4 regions of the Bacillus sp. 01N45 genome follow, and region 4 is predicted to be linked to each of the others. Evidence: riboswitches for the same ligand, from Rfam matches in the RefSeq annotation. Region 4 holds a riboswitch; each other region holds the start of a gene.
The links. A riboswitch is a leader RNA that binds a small molecule or an ion and turns the genes downstream of it on or off. The one in region 4 is predicted to bind S-adenosylmethionine.
Positions count from the first base shown of each region.

Region 1: another riboswitch for S-adenosylmethionine. It lies ahead of mtnW (2,3-diketo-5-methylthiopentyl-1-phosphate enolase); the one in region 4 lies ahead of AC1DMU_RS08915 (YezD family protein).
Region 2: another riboswitch for S-adenosylmethionine. It lies ahead of AC1DMU_RS26345 (peptide ABC transporter substrate-binding protein); the one in region 4 lies ahead of AC1DMU_RS08915 (YezD family protein).
Region 3: another riboswitch for S-adenosylmethionine. It lies ahead of mtnK (S-methyl-5-thioribose kinase); the one in region 4 lies ahead of AC1DMU_RS08915 (YezD family protein).

Region 1 is NZ_JBFTQW010000001.1:339,646-343,215, forward strand. It holds gene AC1DMU_RS01680 (aminotransferase class I/II-fold pyridoxal phosphate-dependent enzyme) at 1-984, shown strand, start outside; SAM riboswitch class I at 1,049-1,154, shown strand; gene mtnW (2,3-diketo-5-methylthiopentyl-1-phosphate enolase) at 1,219-2,463, shown strand; gene AC1DMU_RS01690 (2-hydroxy-3-keto-5-methylthiopentenyl-1-phosphate phosphatase) at 2,460-3,119, shown strand; gene AC1DMU_RS01695 (methylthioribulose 1-phosphate dehydratase) at 3,116-3,570, shown strand, end outside.
Region 2 is NZ_JBFTQW010000016.1:38,384-41,953, reverse strand. It holds gene proC (pyrroline-5-carboxylate reductase) at 1-556, shown strand, start outside; gene AC1DMU_RS26350 (aldo/keto reductase) at 558-1,391, shown strand; SAM riboswitch class I at 1,545-1,649, shown strand; gene AC1DMU_RS26345 (peptide ABC transporter substrate-binding protein) at 1,782-3,422, shown strand.
Region 3 is NZ_JBFTQW010000001.1:335,915-339,484, forward strand. It holds gene AC1DMU_RS01660 (YvrJ family protein) at 1-46, opposite strand, end outside; gene mtnA (S-methyl-5-thioribose-1-phosphate isomerase) at 115-1,176, opposite strand; gene mtnK (S-methyl-5-thioribose kinase) at 1,173-2,354, opposite strand; SAM riboswitch class I at 2,445-2,587, opposite strand; gene AC1DMU_RS01675 (carbon-nitrogen family hydrolase) at 2,659-3,522, opposite strand; gene AC1DMU_RS01680 (aminotransferase class I/II-fold pyridoxal phosphate-dependent enzyme) at 3,537-3,570, shown strand, end outside.
Region 4 is NZ_JBFTQW010000003.1:225,271-228,840, forward strand. It holds gene sat (sulfate adenylyltransferase) at 1-1,135, opposite strand, end outside; gene AC1DMU_RS08910 (phosphoadenylyl-sulfate reductase) at 1,174-1,878, opposite strand; gene AC1DMU_RS08915 (YezD family protein) at 1,965-2,108, opposite strand; SAM riboswitch class I at 2,181-2,289, opposite strand; gene lysA (diaminopimelate decarboxylase) at 2,406-3,570, opposite strand, start outside.

The DNA of each region.
Region 1 (3,570 bases), on a different contig from region 4:
AAATACCCACCATTTCGCGGACACGAAAGTTTAAAAGAAGCCGTGGCAACATTCTATCAACGCGAATATGATGTAGTAGTAAATCCAAAAACAGAAGTTGCTATTTTGTTTGGTGGAAAAGCTGGATTAGTAGAATTACCACTTTGTTTTACAAACCCTGGTGATACTATTCTCGTTCCAGATCCAGGCTATCCAGATTATTTATCAGGAGTTGCTTTAGCAAAAGCACAATTTGAAACAATGCCGCTTATTGCAGAAAATAATTTTTTACCAGATTATACAAAAATTGATGCCGCTACCGCTAAGCATGCAAAGTTAATGTTTTTAAACTATCCAAATAATCCTACCGGTGCTACTGCATCAAAAGGTTTCTTTGATGAAACCATTCATTTTGCTAATGAACATAATATATTAGTCGTTCATGATTTTGCTTACGGTGCTATTGGATTCGATGGTCAAAAACCTGTTAGTTTCTTGCAAGCAGACGGTGCTAAAAATACAGGTATTGAAATTTACACTCTATCGAAAACTTTCAATATGGCTGGATGGCGCATCGCTTTTGCTGTGGGGAATGAAAGTGTGATTGAGACAATTAACTTATTACAAGATCATATGTATGTTAGTATTTTTGGTGCAGTTCAAGATGCTGCCCGCGAAGCACTATTAAGTTCACAGTCTTGCGTAATAGACCTTGTAAATAGTTACGAATCTCGAAGAAACGCTCTTGTTTCAGCTTGTCACTCAATTGGTTGGAATGTAGACATTCCAACAGGCTCATTCTTTGCATGGCTTCCTGTTCCGAAAGGATATACATCTGAGCAATTTTCTAATATTTTACTAGAAAAAGCACACGTTGCAGTTGCTCCTGGTGTTGGATTTGGTGAACATGGCGAAGGGTATGTCCGTGTTGGTCTCTTGCATACAGAAGATAGATTAAGAGAAGCCATTAATCGAATTGATAAATTAAATTTTTTCAAAAAGTAATTGACAACATGAAAAATATCTGACAAAATTCAGTTATCTTAAAAATTTAAACATTTCTAAATACTTCTTATCAAGAGCAGGTGGAGGGACGAGCCCGACGAAACCCGGCAACCGATCTACAATTGTAGACACGGTGCTAATTCTCGCAGCATTATGCTGACAGATAAGGAGCTGGTTGTAAAAAAACCTCTCCTTAGCTGAGAGGTTTTTTTATTTAACTAGGAGGTTTTAACAATGAGCGGAATTATAGCAACGTATTTAATCCATGATGATTCACATAACTTAGAAAAAAAAGCCGAGCAAATTGCACTCGGTTTAACAATTGGCTCTTGGACTCATTTGCCACACTTATTGCAAGAACAATTAAAACAGCATAAAGGCAACGTCATTCATGTTGAGGAACTAGCTGAACAAGAACATACCAATTCGTATTTACGTAAAAAAGTTAAACGCGGGATTATTAAAATCGAATATCCTTTATTAAACTTCAGTCCGGACTTACCAGCAATTTTAACAACTACATTCGGAAAGCTATCACTTGATGGTGAAGTGAAATTAATCGACTTAACATTTTCAGACGAGTTAAAACAATATTTCCCTGGTCCAAAATTCGGGATAGATGGTATTCGAAATCTTTTACAAGTGCATGAGCGTCCCCTTTTAATGAGTATTTTTAAAGGAATGATTGGACGAAATATTGGGTATTTAAAAACGCAATTACGCGATCAAGCAATTGGTGGTGTAGATATAGTAAAAGATGATGAAATATTATTTGAGAATACATTAACACCACTTACGAAACGCATTGTATCTGGAAAAGAAGTTTTACAATCCGTATATGAAACATACGGACATAAAACGTTATATGCCGTAAATTTAACAGGACGAACTTTTGATTTAAAAGAAAATGCGAAACGCGCAGTGCAAGCTGGGGCAGATATTCTATTATTTAATGTATTTGCTTACGGACTAGATGTACTACAATCACTTGCAGAAGATGATGAAATCCCAGTTCCTATTATGGCACATCCTGCTGTAAGTGGTGCTTATTCATCATCCAAGTTATATGGAGTTTCCTCTCCATTATTACTAGGAAAGCTACTACGTTATGCTGGGGCTGACTTTTCATTATTCCCATCTCCATACGGAAGTGTTGCACTAGAAAAAGAGGAGGCTCTTGCCATCTCAAAACATTTAACTGAAGACGATGCATTTTTCAAGAAGAGTTTTTCTGTTCCGTCTGCTGGTATTCACCCTGGTTTCGTTCCCTTTATTGTACGAGATTTCGGTAAAGATGTTGTTATTAATGCTGGCGGCGGGATACATGGACATCCGAGTGGGGCGCAAGGGGGCGGTAAAGCTTTCCGTACTGCAATTAATGCTACTTTGCAAAATACACCACTCCATGAAGTAGATGACATAAATTTGCATAGTGCACTACAAATATGGGGAAATCCCTCTCATGGGGTGAAATTATGAGTATTCAAGTATTTTGTGATTTCGATGGCACGATTACAAATAATGATAACATTATGTCCATTATGGAAAAATTCGCACCACCAGAAGCCGAAGGAGTAAAGAATAAAATTTTATCACAAGAGCTGTCTATTCAAGAAGGTGTTTCTCAATTATTTCAATTAATACCTACTAGTCTACACGATGATATGATTCAATTTTTAATAAAAACTGCTGAAATCCGTAGTGGTTTTTATGAATTTATACAATTTGTAAATGAAAATAACATTTCTTTTTACGTTATATCAGGTGGAATGGATTTCTTCGTCTATCCACTCTTACAAGGAATCATTCCAAAAGAGCAAATTTACTGTAATGAAACAGACTTTTCAAGTGAATTCATTACAGTTAAGTGGCCTCATCCTTGTGATCATCATTGTCAAAATCATTGCGGATTATGCAAATCATCTTTAATCCGTAAATTAAGTGATACGAATGACTTCCATATTGTGATTGGAGATTCAATTACTGATTTACAAGCTGCGAAACAAGCAGATAAAGTATTCGCTCGTGACTTCCTTATTACAAAGTGTGAAGAGAATTATATTGCTTATACACCGTTTGAAACATTTCACGATGTTCAAACCCAATTAAAACATTTGTTGGAGGTGAAATCATGAAACAACTTTTTCGTCAATGGTATGACTTAAGCGAGATAAAAAAAGAATTAACAACACGAAATTGGTTTCCAGCAACGAGTGGTAATATTTCTATAAAGGTTAGTCATGAGCCACTTACTTTTCTTATTACAGCAAGTGGTAAAGATAAAACAAAAACTACTCCAGATGATTTTCTATTAGTAGATCATCTAGGGGTTCCCGTATTAGAGACTGAATTACGCCCTTCAGCAGAAACAATATTGCATACACATATTTATAACAATACGAATGCTGGGTGCGTACTTCATGTTCATACAACTGATAATAATGTCATCACAAATTTATATAGTGATGCAGTCACCCTTCAAAATCAAGAAATTATTAAAGCTCTCGATATTTGGGAAGAAGGTGCAACAATTCACATTCCTATTATCGAAAACCATGCCCATATCCCAACGCTTGGAGAAAACTT
Region 2 (3,570 bases), on a different contig from region 4:
AGCGGAGCTATCTCCGTTACTATCGAATCAACTTGTCGTAACGGTAGCTGCTGGCATTGGTCCATCTTATTTAGAAGCTAGACTCCCTAAGGACACGCCTGTTGCTTGGATTATGCCAAATACAGCTGCTGAAATTGGGAAGTCAATCTCCTTATATACAACAGGACAATCAGTAAACGAGATGCATCAAGAAACCTTGCAACTGCTTTTAAGAGGCATTGGTACTTCGCAACTTTGCACTGAGGAAGAAGTTCATCAGCTTACTGCAGTTACTGGAAGTGCACCAGCTTTCCTTTATTACTTTGCTGAAAGCTTGATTGAAGCAACAAAAAGTTATGGCGTCGATGAAGCAACCGCAAAACACCTTGTCATTCAAATGATTTCTGGATCTGCTTCTATGCTTGAACAAACGCAAGATCCGGCTAACCTCCGCGAACAAGTAACAACGCCAGGTGGTTCCACAGCTGAAGGTCTCAAAGCTTTATATGAATATAATTTTTCAGAGGCGATTCAAAAAGCAGTAGAAGCAACAAACAAAAAAGCTAGGGGGAAATAATATGAGTTTAACAAGTTTAAAAGACTATACTACATTACATAACGGTGTAAAAATGCCTTGGTTCGGTTTAGGTGTTTTTAAAGTAGAAGATGGTTCAGAAGTAATTGAGTCTGTAAAATCAGCAATTAAAAATGGTTACCGCAGCATCGATACTGCAGCAATCTATCAAAACGAAGAAGGCGTTGGACAAGCGATCCGTGAAGCAGGTGTTTCACGTGAAGAATTATTTATTACATCAAAAGTATGGAATAGCGATCAAGGATATGAAACAACACTTCAAGCATTTGAAACTACATTAGAAAAATTAGGTCTAGAATATTTAGATTTATATTTAGTACATTGGCCTGTAAAAGGGAAATATACTGAATCATGGAAAGCGTTAGAAAAACTTTATAAAGATGGCCGTGTTCGTGCTATCGGTGTGAGTAATTTCCACATTCACCACTTACAAGACGTGTTTGAAATCGCTGAAATTAAGCCAATGGTCAATCAAGTGGAATACCACCCACGTTTAGCACAAGAAGAATTACACGCTTTCTGTAAAGAACATAACATCCAGCTTGAAGCTTGGTCACCATTAATGCAGGGACAACTACTGGATAACTCCACATTACAAGACATTGCGACAAAATATAATAAATCAACTGCACAAATTATTTTACGCTGGGATTTACAAAATGAAGTTGTAACAATCCCTAAATCTATTAAAGAACATCGCATTATTGAAAATGCAAATATATTCGATTTTGAATTAAGTGCTGATGACATGAAAGCAATTCAAGCTCTAAATGAAGATCGTCGCGTTGGTCCAGATCCAGATAACTTTGACTTCTAGTAGAAAAACCACTGCCATATGCAGTGGTTTTTCTCGTTAAATAAAACTGAAAATTTAAACTATATTTCAATTGGTTGACACTTCATCATCCAAGGTGTAAGATTTTGAATTATCAAAGAAACACAAAAATTAATAAAATTTATTCGTTTACTCATTGTATCAAGAGAGGTGGAGGGACTGGCCCTTTGAAACCTCGGCAACAGGTTCATTTTGAATACTGTGCCACTTCCTGCAAGCATTGTGCTTGAAAGATAGAATGAGGGACTTCGTTTATATACGGGTGCATAACTTGTACGTAAAAATCCCTCTTTCTCAATATGAAAAGAGGGATTTTTTATTTTTCATTTCCCTCATCATCATCCAAACTTAATTATTTAGGAGGAAAATCAAATGAAAAAGAAGTTTGTACCCGGTATTGCATCAGCTGTAGGAGTAAGTATTTTATTAACTGGTTGCGGTAGTTATAAAAACGAAGCAAGCGGAGCAAATGCAAAAGACGAGGCGCCTAGTAAACAGGTTTTAAACTTATCTTCACCTACGGAAATACGAACAATGGATACAGCTCGTGCTACAGATACTGATTCTGGTCAAGTAATGAGAAACGTATTTGAAGGTTTGTATAATCTTGGTGAAGGTAACAAACCTGTCCCTGGCGTTGCGAAATCTCATGAAGTAAGTGGCGATAAAACGAAATACACATTCCACCTGCGAGATTCAAAATGGTCAAACGGCACTCCTGTCACAGCGAAAGATTTTGTCTTCGCTTGGCAAAGAGCTGTTGATCCAGCAACAGCCTCTGAATATGCATTTCTATTCTTTGATATTAAAAATGCAACAAAAATTAACAACAAAGAACTTCCAGCCGATCAACTTGGTGTAAAAGCAATTGATGACCATACGTTTGAGGTAGAATTAGAACGTCCTGTTCCGTACTTTATAAGCTTAACAGCATTCCCAACATTTCTACCAATTAACGAGGAATTCTTTAAAGCACAAGGTGATAAGTATGCGTTAGAAGACAATACAATTTTGTACAACGGAGCTTTTACACTAAGCGATTGGAAGCATGAGCAAAGCTTTAAATTTAAGAAAAACCCTACCTATTGGGATAAAGATACTGTCAAACTGGAAGAAATCAATTTTAACGTCGTAAAGGAAAAATCTACAGAAGTAAATTTATTCGAGTCAAAACAATTAGATCGTATCAAACTAACATCTGACTTCGTTGATAAATATAAAAAGGATGCTAACTTTAAAGAACGGCCAAACGTAGGGGTACAGTTTCTACGTATGAATCAACAAAACAAAGTACTTCAAAACGTTTCTGCACGCCAAGCAATCGATCAAACAATTGATCGAAAATCCTTTGTAAATACGTTATTAAATGACGGCTCCACACCAACCTCTAGTCTCGTACCGAAAAACTTTGCAAAAGGACCTGACGGAACAGACTTCCGTGCTGCAAACGGCGATTTAACAAAGGTTGATACAAAATCTGCTCAAGAATTATGGAAAAAGGCAAAACAAGAACTTGGGTCTGAAAAAATAACATTAGAACTATTAATAAGTGACGGTGACCTTGAAAAGAAAACTGGTGAGTTCTTAAAAGGACAATTAGAAAAGAATTTAGATGGCTTAACAGTAAATATAAAGCCGCAACCACGTAAACAACAAGTTTCACTTTTATTAAAAGGTGACTACGAAATTGGAATTGACGGCTGGAGCCCTGACTTTGCAGATCCAATTACATTCCTTGAGCTATTTACAACGAATAACCCTTACAACTTAGATCATTACTCTAATAAGGAGTTCGATGAAACAATAGCAAAAGTGAAAACAACTTTAGCCGGTGATGAAAAAGCTCGCTGGGAAGCATTACTAGCATCCGAGAAAATATTATTTAAAGACTCTGTTATCGCTCCTCTTTACCAAAAAGGCGAATCTTATTTAGAACGTTCTTATGTGAAAGGAATTGTGCAAGTAGACTTTGCAGGTCAATTAAACTTCAAATGGGCCAAAATTGAAAAATAAAGCGAAACTTTAATCAGTGGGGTTTTCTTCATCCCCCACTGATTATTAGCCCACACCAATTGTTTTTTTAGCAAAACATATTAAAAGCAGATTCCCTAATGCGAGGAAATCTGCTTTTTTAATATATTATTCTAAGAAATTAACAATC
Region 3 (3,570 bases), on a different contig from region 4:
CAATCGGAAACCCTACATTACCTACCATCCTGATCCACTCTTCCATCTTTTCCGCCTCCTTCCATTATATAAATAAGAGAAAAGAAAACATTTAGGCATAAAAAAAACAAGCTATTATGTATTAGCTTGTCTTTCAAATAATGATGCAATTTCCCGTTTATAATCTCCGTGTATGATGCCTTTTTCAGTAATAATACCTGTAATTAATTCATTCGGTGTTACGTCAAATGCAGGATTATAAACATCAGTTCCAATTGGCGCCACTTGTTTTCCAAAAATTTTCGTAACTTCGGTTTCATCTCTTTCTTCAATAACAATTTCTGTACCTGTTTGTTTCGTAATATCAAACGTAGATAACGGAGCTGCAACGTAAAATGGAATATCGAAATAATTTGCTAATATAGCTAAATTCATTGTTCCGATTTTATTTGCTGTATCTCCATTTGCGACAATTCGGTCCGCTCCTACAATAATCGCGTTTATTTCTTTCGTTTGAATAGCATGAGCTGCCGTATTATCGGTAATAAGTGTTACATCAATATTTGCCTGTTTTAATTCCCAGGTCGTTAAACGCCCGCCTTGTAAAACCGGTCTCGTTTCACACGCATACGCATGTAAACGTACACCTTTTTCTTTCCCAATATAAAACGGTGCTAATGCAGTACCATATCTAGCAGTTGCAATGCTTCCAGCGTTACAAATTGTTAAAATGTGATCACCATCTTTAAAACATGTTAATGCATGTTCTCCAATACTCCGGCATACTGCTTCATCTTCTTGCTGAATGAGAAGCGCTTCTTCTTCTAATTTTTTTTGTGCTTCTTTTATTGTAGTAATTTCTCGAATTGATTCTCTCATACGATCGATTGCCCAAAATAAATTGACTGCTGTTGGGCGTGACGTTCCTAAATAATTACAATCTCTATTAAACTTCTTTTGAAATTCTTCCATATGTACAGTATTATATTTTTTTGATGCAAGTGCCAAGCCAAATGCAGCTACAATTCCAATTGCAGGTGCTCCTCGTACTTCTAGCATGACAATACTTTTCCATACCTCTTCAATCGTCGTTAATGTTTTGTATTCTGTACTATGCGGCAACTTTGTTTGATTTAATACTGCAATGGCATTACCTTTCCAACTGACAGATCTCGGAACAGTAACAATTGTACTCATGCTTTTATCCCTCCAGAAACTGTCTGTTGAAATAATGTTCGGAACAGTTGAATATCAGCACTCTTAGATTCATATTTTATTAGTTCTTTACCTAAGGATAACGCTTGTTTCTTAGCTTGAATTCTCGTTTCTTTATTTGCTATTCCATCTAAATCAGCTACATGCGCTAAGCCAATTGTTCTACGGATAAGCTCACATCCGGCAAATCCAACGGCATCCGTAAAAATATTTTGCAAAATAATTGGCAACCATTGTTTCTCTTTCGTATATGCTTCTACACCTTCTCCAATCCATAACTTCGTAAAAGCTTCTACAAAATAACTCCATGTTTTCTCAATATGGAAAAATAGCACACTTCTTTTTTCCTCTTCACGGGATAGTGCATTTAATAATAAATTTGCAATAAATTGGCCAAGATCAAATCCACATGGACCATATGTTGCAAATTCTGGATCAATTACTTTCGTTTCAGCAGGGGATGAAAAAATACTACCAGTATGTAAATCACCATGAATAAGCGCTTCTTTTCTCGTTAAAAATTTATATTTATACTGTGCTACTTTTAATTTTAAATTTTTGTCACTCCATAGTTCATCCACCGCTAGTTGTAACTCTGGTTCATAATCATTCGTATCATAATGACTAAACGGATCTGTAAACACTAAATCTTCCGTGATTTTACTAAGATCTGGGTTTACAAATGCACCTTCTAGTACCCTTTTCTCTTCTGATTGTAAACCGAAATCTGAAGTATAAAACAACACATGTGCTAGAAAGCGACCAATATGTTGGGATAAAAGCGGGTACTCCTCTCCATCTATTAATCCTTTTCTTGCAATTGTTAGCCTTGATAGATCTTCTATGACTGTTACTGCTAACTCTTCATCATGACTGTACACTACCGGCACATATTCCGGCACATACTTCGCAAAAATTTGTAATGCTTTACTTTCAATCGTCGCTCTTTTTATAGACAGTGGCCAGCTCTCACCAACTACTTTCGCATATGGCAGTGCTTGTTTTATTATAATAGACTTCTCTCCATCATCTAATTTGAACACGTAATTTAAATTTCCATCTCCAATTTCATGACAAACTACATTTGCTTTCTTTTCAAAATAACCGTGTTCTTTCGCATATTGTATAGCTGTCGTTTCAGTTAATGAATAATATCCCATCGTCTTCTCCCCCTTTTTTAATTCAGAGGTTTTTCTGACGTAGAAAAACCTCTTTCCACAAAGAAAGAGGTTTGAAGTTTATCTTCTCCCCTCTTATCTGCCAGAAAGGTTTACTTTCTGCTGGAATTAGCACCGTGCCTTTTGGCGTAAATAAACGCCCCATTTCACAATGGTATTACGGTCGGTTGCTGGGCTTCATCGGGCCAAATCCCTCCACCTGCTCTTGATAAGAGTTGTATAATTTTTTGAATTTTTAACTTTATGTTGAAGACTATACCAAGAATAAAAATCACTTGTCAACATTTTATTTGTATAATTCTGGACGACGATCTGCAAAAACTGGAATTCCTTTGCGTACTTCTTTAATTTTCTCAAAATGAAGCTCTCCCAATAAAATTGCTTCTTCTTCATTCGCTTCTACAACAACTTCGCCCCAAGGATCGACAATTAAAGAATGACCGGCAAACTCATTATTCGGATCCTTTCCTGCCCTATTACATGCAACAACATAACACTGATTTTCAACTGCTCTTGCTTGCAATAACAAACGCCAATGCGCTACACGAACCAATGGCCATTCTGCTACAACAAATAAAACTTTTGCACCTTTCGCAGTATGAACGCGCATCCACTCTGGAAAACGAATATCATAACAAATTGTGCCGGCGCACTCTACATCATCTAGCCTAAATTCACCTGTACTATTTCCAGCGATTAAATATTTATGTTCATCCATAAGCTGAAATAAGTGCACTTTACTATATTCATTGACTAGTTCTCCTTCCTTGTTTACCACATACATTGTATTTGTAACACCTTGTTCTGTTTGCTTCGCTATAGACCCACCGACAATATGTACACCATATTGCTTCGACCATTCTTTCAGCTTTTCTTTCGTTTGCAATCCATCCCTATCTGCAATTTCAGTAAGCCTCGTTAAATCATATCCCGTTGTCCATAGTTCTGGTAAGACAATCACATCTGGTCTTTCCTTCATCGCTTCGCTTATTTTATTTTTAGCATTCTCAATATTTTTTTCTACATCTCCAAAGACAATATCCATTTGAATACATGCGACTTTCATTTTGTCAGCCCCATTCTTAATTTTTTCTTTACAAAATACTGGAAAGATTATATCATTTGTCACTAGAATTGTAACAACTTTCAAAAGAGGTGGAAAGTATGAAATTATTTCAACCTTCTGAGATAGTAACAT
Region 4 (3,570 bases):
ATTCTGTTACTACTTCTTTTTTCAAACCTTTAATTAGCACTTCCACTACTTCTTTACGACTAAATGTACTCGGCGGAACCTCACCGTTTCTTAATAGTTCTCTTACTTTCGTACCTGATAAAATGACATGATCCTCTTTTCCGTGTGGGCATGTTTTCGTCGAAGCCATCGCTTCACACTTCGTGCAGTAAAAACTATGTTCAAAAAATAATGGTGTAATCCCTAACTCTTCCACTGTAAAGTTTGTAAAAATTTCTTGTGCTTCATAAGTCCCGTAATAATCTCCTACTCCTGCATGATCACGTCCTACGATAAAGTGGGTGCATCCAAAATTCTTTCTGACTATTGCATGGAATATCGCTTCCCTCGGTCCTGCGTAACGCATTGCTGCAGGAAATACACCTAAAAAGACACGATCTTTCGGATAATAGTTTTGAAGTAATACTTCATAGCTTTCCATCCTTACATCAGCAGGAATATCGTCCGATTTCGTTTCCCCAACGAGTGGATTTAAAAAGAGACCATCTACAATTTCAAGGGCAGATTTTTGAATGTATTCATGGGCACGATGTACCGGATTTCTCGTTTGAAATCCAACCACTGTTTTCCAACCACGTTTTTTAAATTCTTCTCTCGTTTCAATTGGATCTAAATGATAAGAAGGAAACGGATTATTTTCAAAGCGTTTTGTAAGAATAATAGCTCCCCCGACATAAACGTTCGGTCGTTCATATAATTTTTTCACTCCTGGATGAGCCTCATCCGTCGTTTTATACACAAGTAACGCTTCTTTTTCCTTGTCAGGCACAAAAATATCTTCTATTTGAATGACACCATATACATTTTCAGCATTAACAAGTTTTACTTCCTCTCCAGCTTTTAGACTCTCTGCTACTTCTTCTGTTACTGGTAATGTAATCGGTATACTCCATATGCTCCCGTTTGCTAAGCGAAGCGTTTCTACGACCGAATCATAATCTTTCTTTCCTAAAAAACCAGTAAGTGGGCTATATCCCCCTGTCGCTAATAGCTCTAAATCACTTAACGCAATGTTGTCTAGTTCAATTTCTTTTTCGATTTGTGATACGTCGTAAGTCTCGTCTATACGATTTATTAATTCGTTTCTTGTACTCATTTTCTATTTCCTCTCTTAGCTTTATTTTCAAATTCATCTTATTGGTAATGAAGACCACATTCTGTTTTCACTTTCCCAGACCACCTACCATCTCTCGAATCGCCACCCTCACCTACAGGTAACGTACACTTCTCACACCCAATACTTGGATATCCAACATCATGCAGCGGGTTATACGGTAAGCTATGTTTGTATACATATCGCCACACTTCTTTCCACGTCCAATGAATGAGTGGACAAACTTTAATAGATTGAAAGCGATGATCTTGATTTATAAACTTTGTATGCTTACGTGTTTCTGATTGTTCCCTCCTTAAGCCCGATATCCAAGCTTTTTCCGCTGCTAATGATTTTTCTAACGGTAAAATTTTTCTAATTTTACAACAAAGATTCGGATTACTTTCCCATAATTTCTCACCATGCAACTTCGCTTGTTCATCAAGCGTAAGTTCCGGCTGTTTTTCTATAATATTTAATGAAGGAAATCGTTTCCGCACTTTTTGAATTAATTCATACGTTTCTTGAAAATGAACATTCGTATCTAAAAATACAACTTTAGCAGATGGATTTACTTGGTTTATAAGATGCAGCAATACCATCCCTTCCACTCCGAAGCTACATGCGTATACAATTTCACTTTTATATTCTTTATAAGCCCAACTTAATACAGATAGCGCGCCTTTCGTTTCATCTTCTTCTGAAAATGAAACATTATTTTCTTCCCACGTTTCATACGTCAACATGTTCTTTCCCCCTGTAAAAGCAAAAAGACGGTTTTAACCTAATATAATAGGTTAAAACCGCCTCTAGTTTTTCTAGTCAGCGCTTTTTACTTTAAACGTACCTTTTCACTTTTCTCTAATTGAATGACTTTCCCATCTTGCACAACAATTGTAATTGAACCATATTTCATATCAGCAAGCATCGCTTGAATTTTCTCAGATACTTCCTCAAAATGTTCCCGTACGCTCACGCGAACAGCCCCCCTTTTTATTCATAAAAAAAATCTTTCCCATTTCGAAAAGACTGTTCGGTAATATATTTTACCTTATCTTTCAAAATGGATTCCATTTTGCTGGATTTAGCACCTTGCTTTCTATAAGCAGGTTGCCGAGCTTCTTCGGGCCAGTTCCCTCCGCTTCTCTTGATAAGCTTTGTATTTGTATTTTATCACAATTCTGATTTTTTTCAATCCTAGTTTTCCGATATATTTTAATTATTTTGTTTTATAAAAAAGGAATTGCCCATCCGAACAACTCCTTTTTCCCATTCACACAAGTTCTTTAATACGTATGCGATCGTTCCCAATAATATTTTCATATGTTTCACGCTCTACAACAATTTGTGATGTGCCGCCTTTCGCGAAGACGACAGCTGGTCTACGAATCCGATTATAATTATTCGCCATCGAGTATCCATATGCCCCTGTACAAGAAATTGCTAATAAATCGGCTGAAGCAACTTTCGGTAGAGTGATATCCCAAATTAACATATCTCCACTCTCACAGCACTTCCCAGCAATCGAGACAAGTTCCTCATTCTCATCATTCCCTCGATTCGCTAACATCGCTTCATAACGAGCGTTATATAAAGCAGGTCTTAAATTATCAGTCATCCCACCATCCACTGATACATATTTCCGAATACCAGGAATATCTTTCACAGATCCGACTGTATAAATTGTCGTTCCAGCATCCCCTACAATACTACGGCCTGGTTCAACCCATATTTCTGGCAGGGGATAATTACATACTGTAAATTGTTCCCTCACAGCACTTGTTACAGCTCGCACATATGTCTCAAGAGTTAATGGTGTATCTGACTCTGTGTAGCGTATTCCGAATCCTCCGCCTACATTTAGCACTTTTACTACATAGTTTGTTCGCTCTCTCACTTGTTCTAAAAATTGACGAAGAACTTCAATCGCTCGCACAAAGCCGGCCGTTTCAAATATTTGTGATCCGATATGTGAATGAATTCCTAACACATTATAATTTGATTTTTGTAAAGCAATCTCAATTACTTGCATCGCTTGACCATTTGACACGCCAAATCCAAATTTCGAATCATCTTGGCCTGTTGTAATATATTCATGTGTGTGCGCCTCTACTCCGGGCGTTACACGAATTAATATGTTCACAAATTTCCCATGTTGCACTGCTAAATCATGCAAAATTTCTAATTCCAAGAAATTATCTACGACAAAACAACCAATATTCGCCTGAAGAGCCATCACAATTTCTTCTTCTGTTTTATTATTGCCGTGAAAATGAATGCGTGATGCCGGAAATCCTGCTTGCAGCGCAGTATATAATTCTCCTCCAGAAACAACATCTAATGACATATTCTCTTCACGAGCCACTCGGCACATCTCCATGCACAAGAACGCCTTGCTTGCATATGCTACTTGATAAGAGAAACCACTTTCTTTAAAC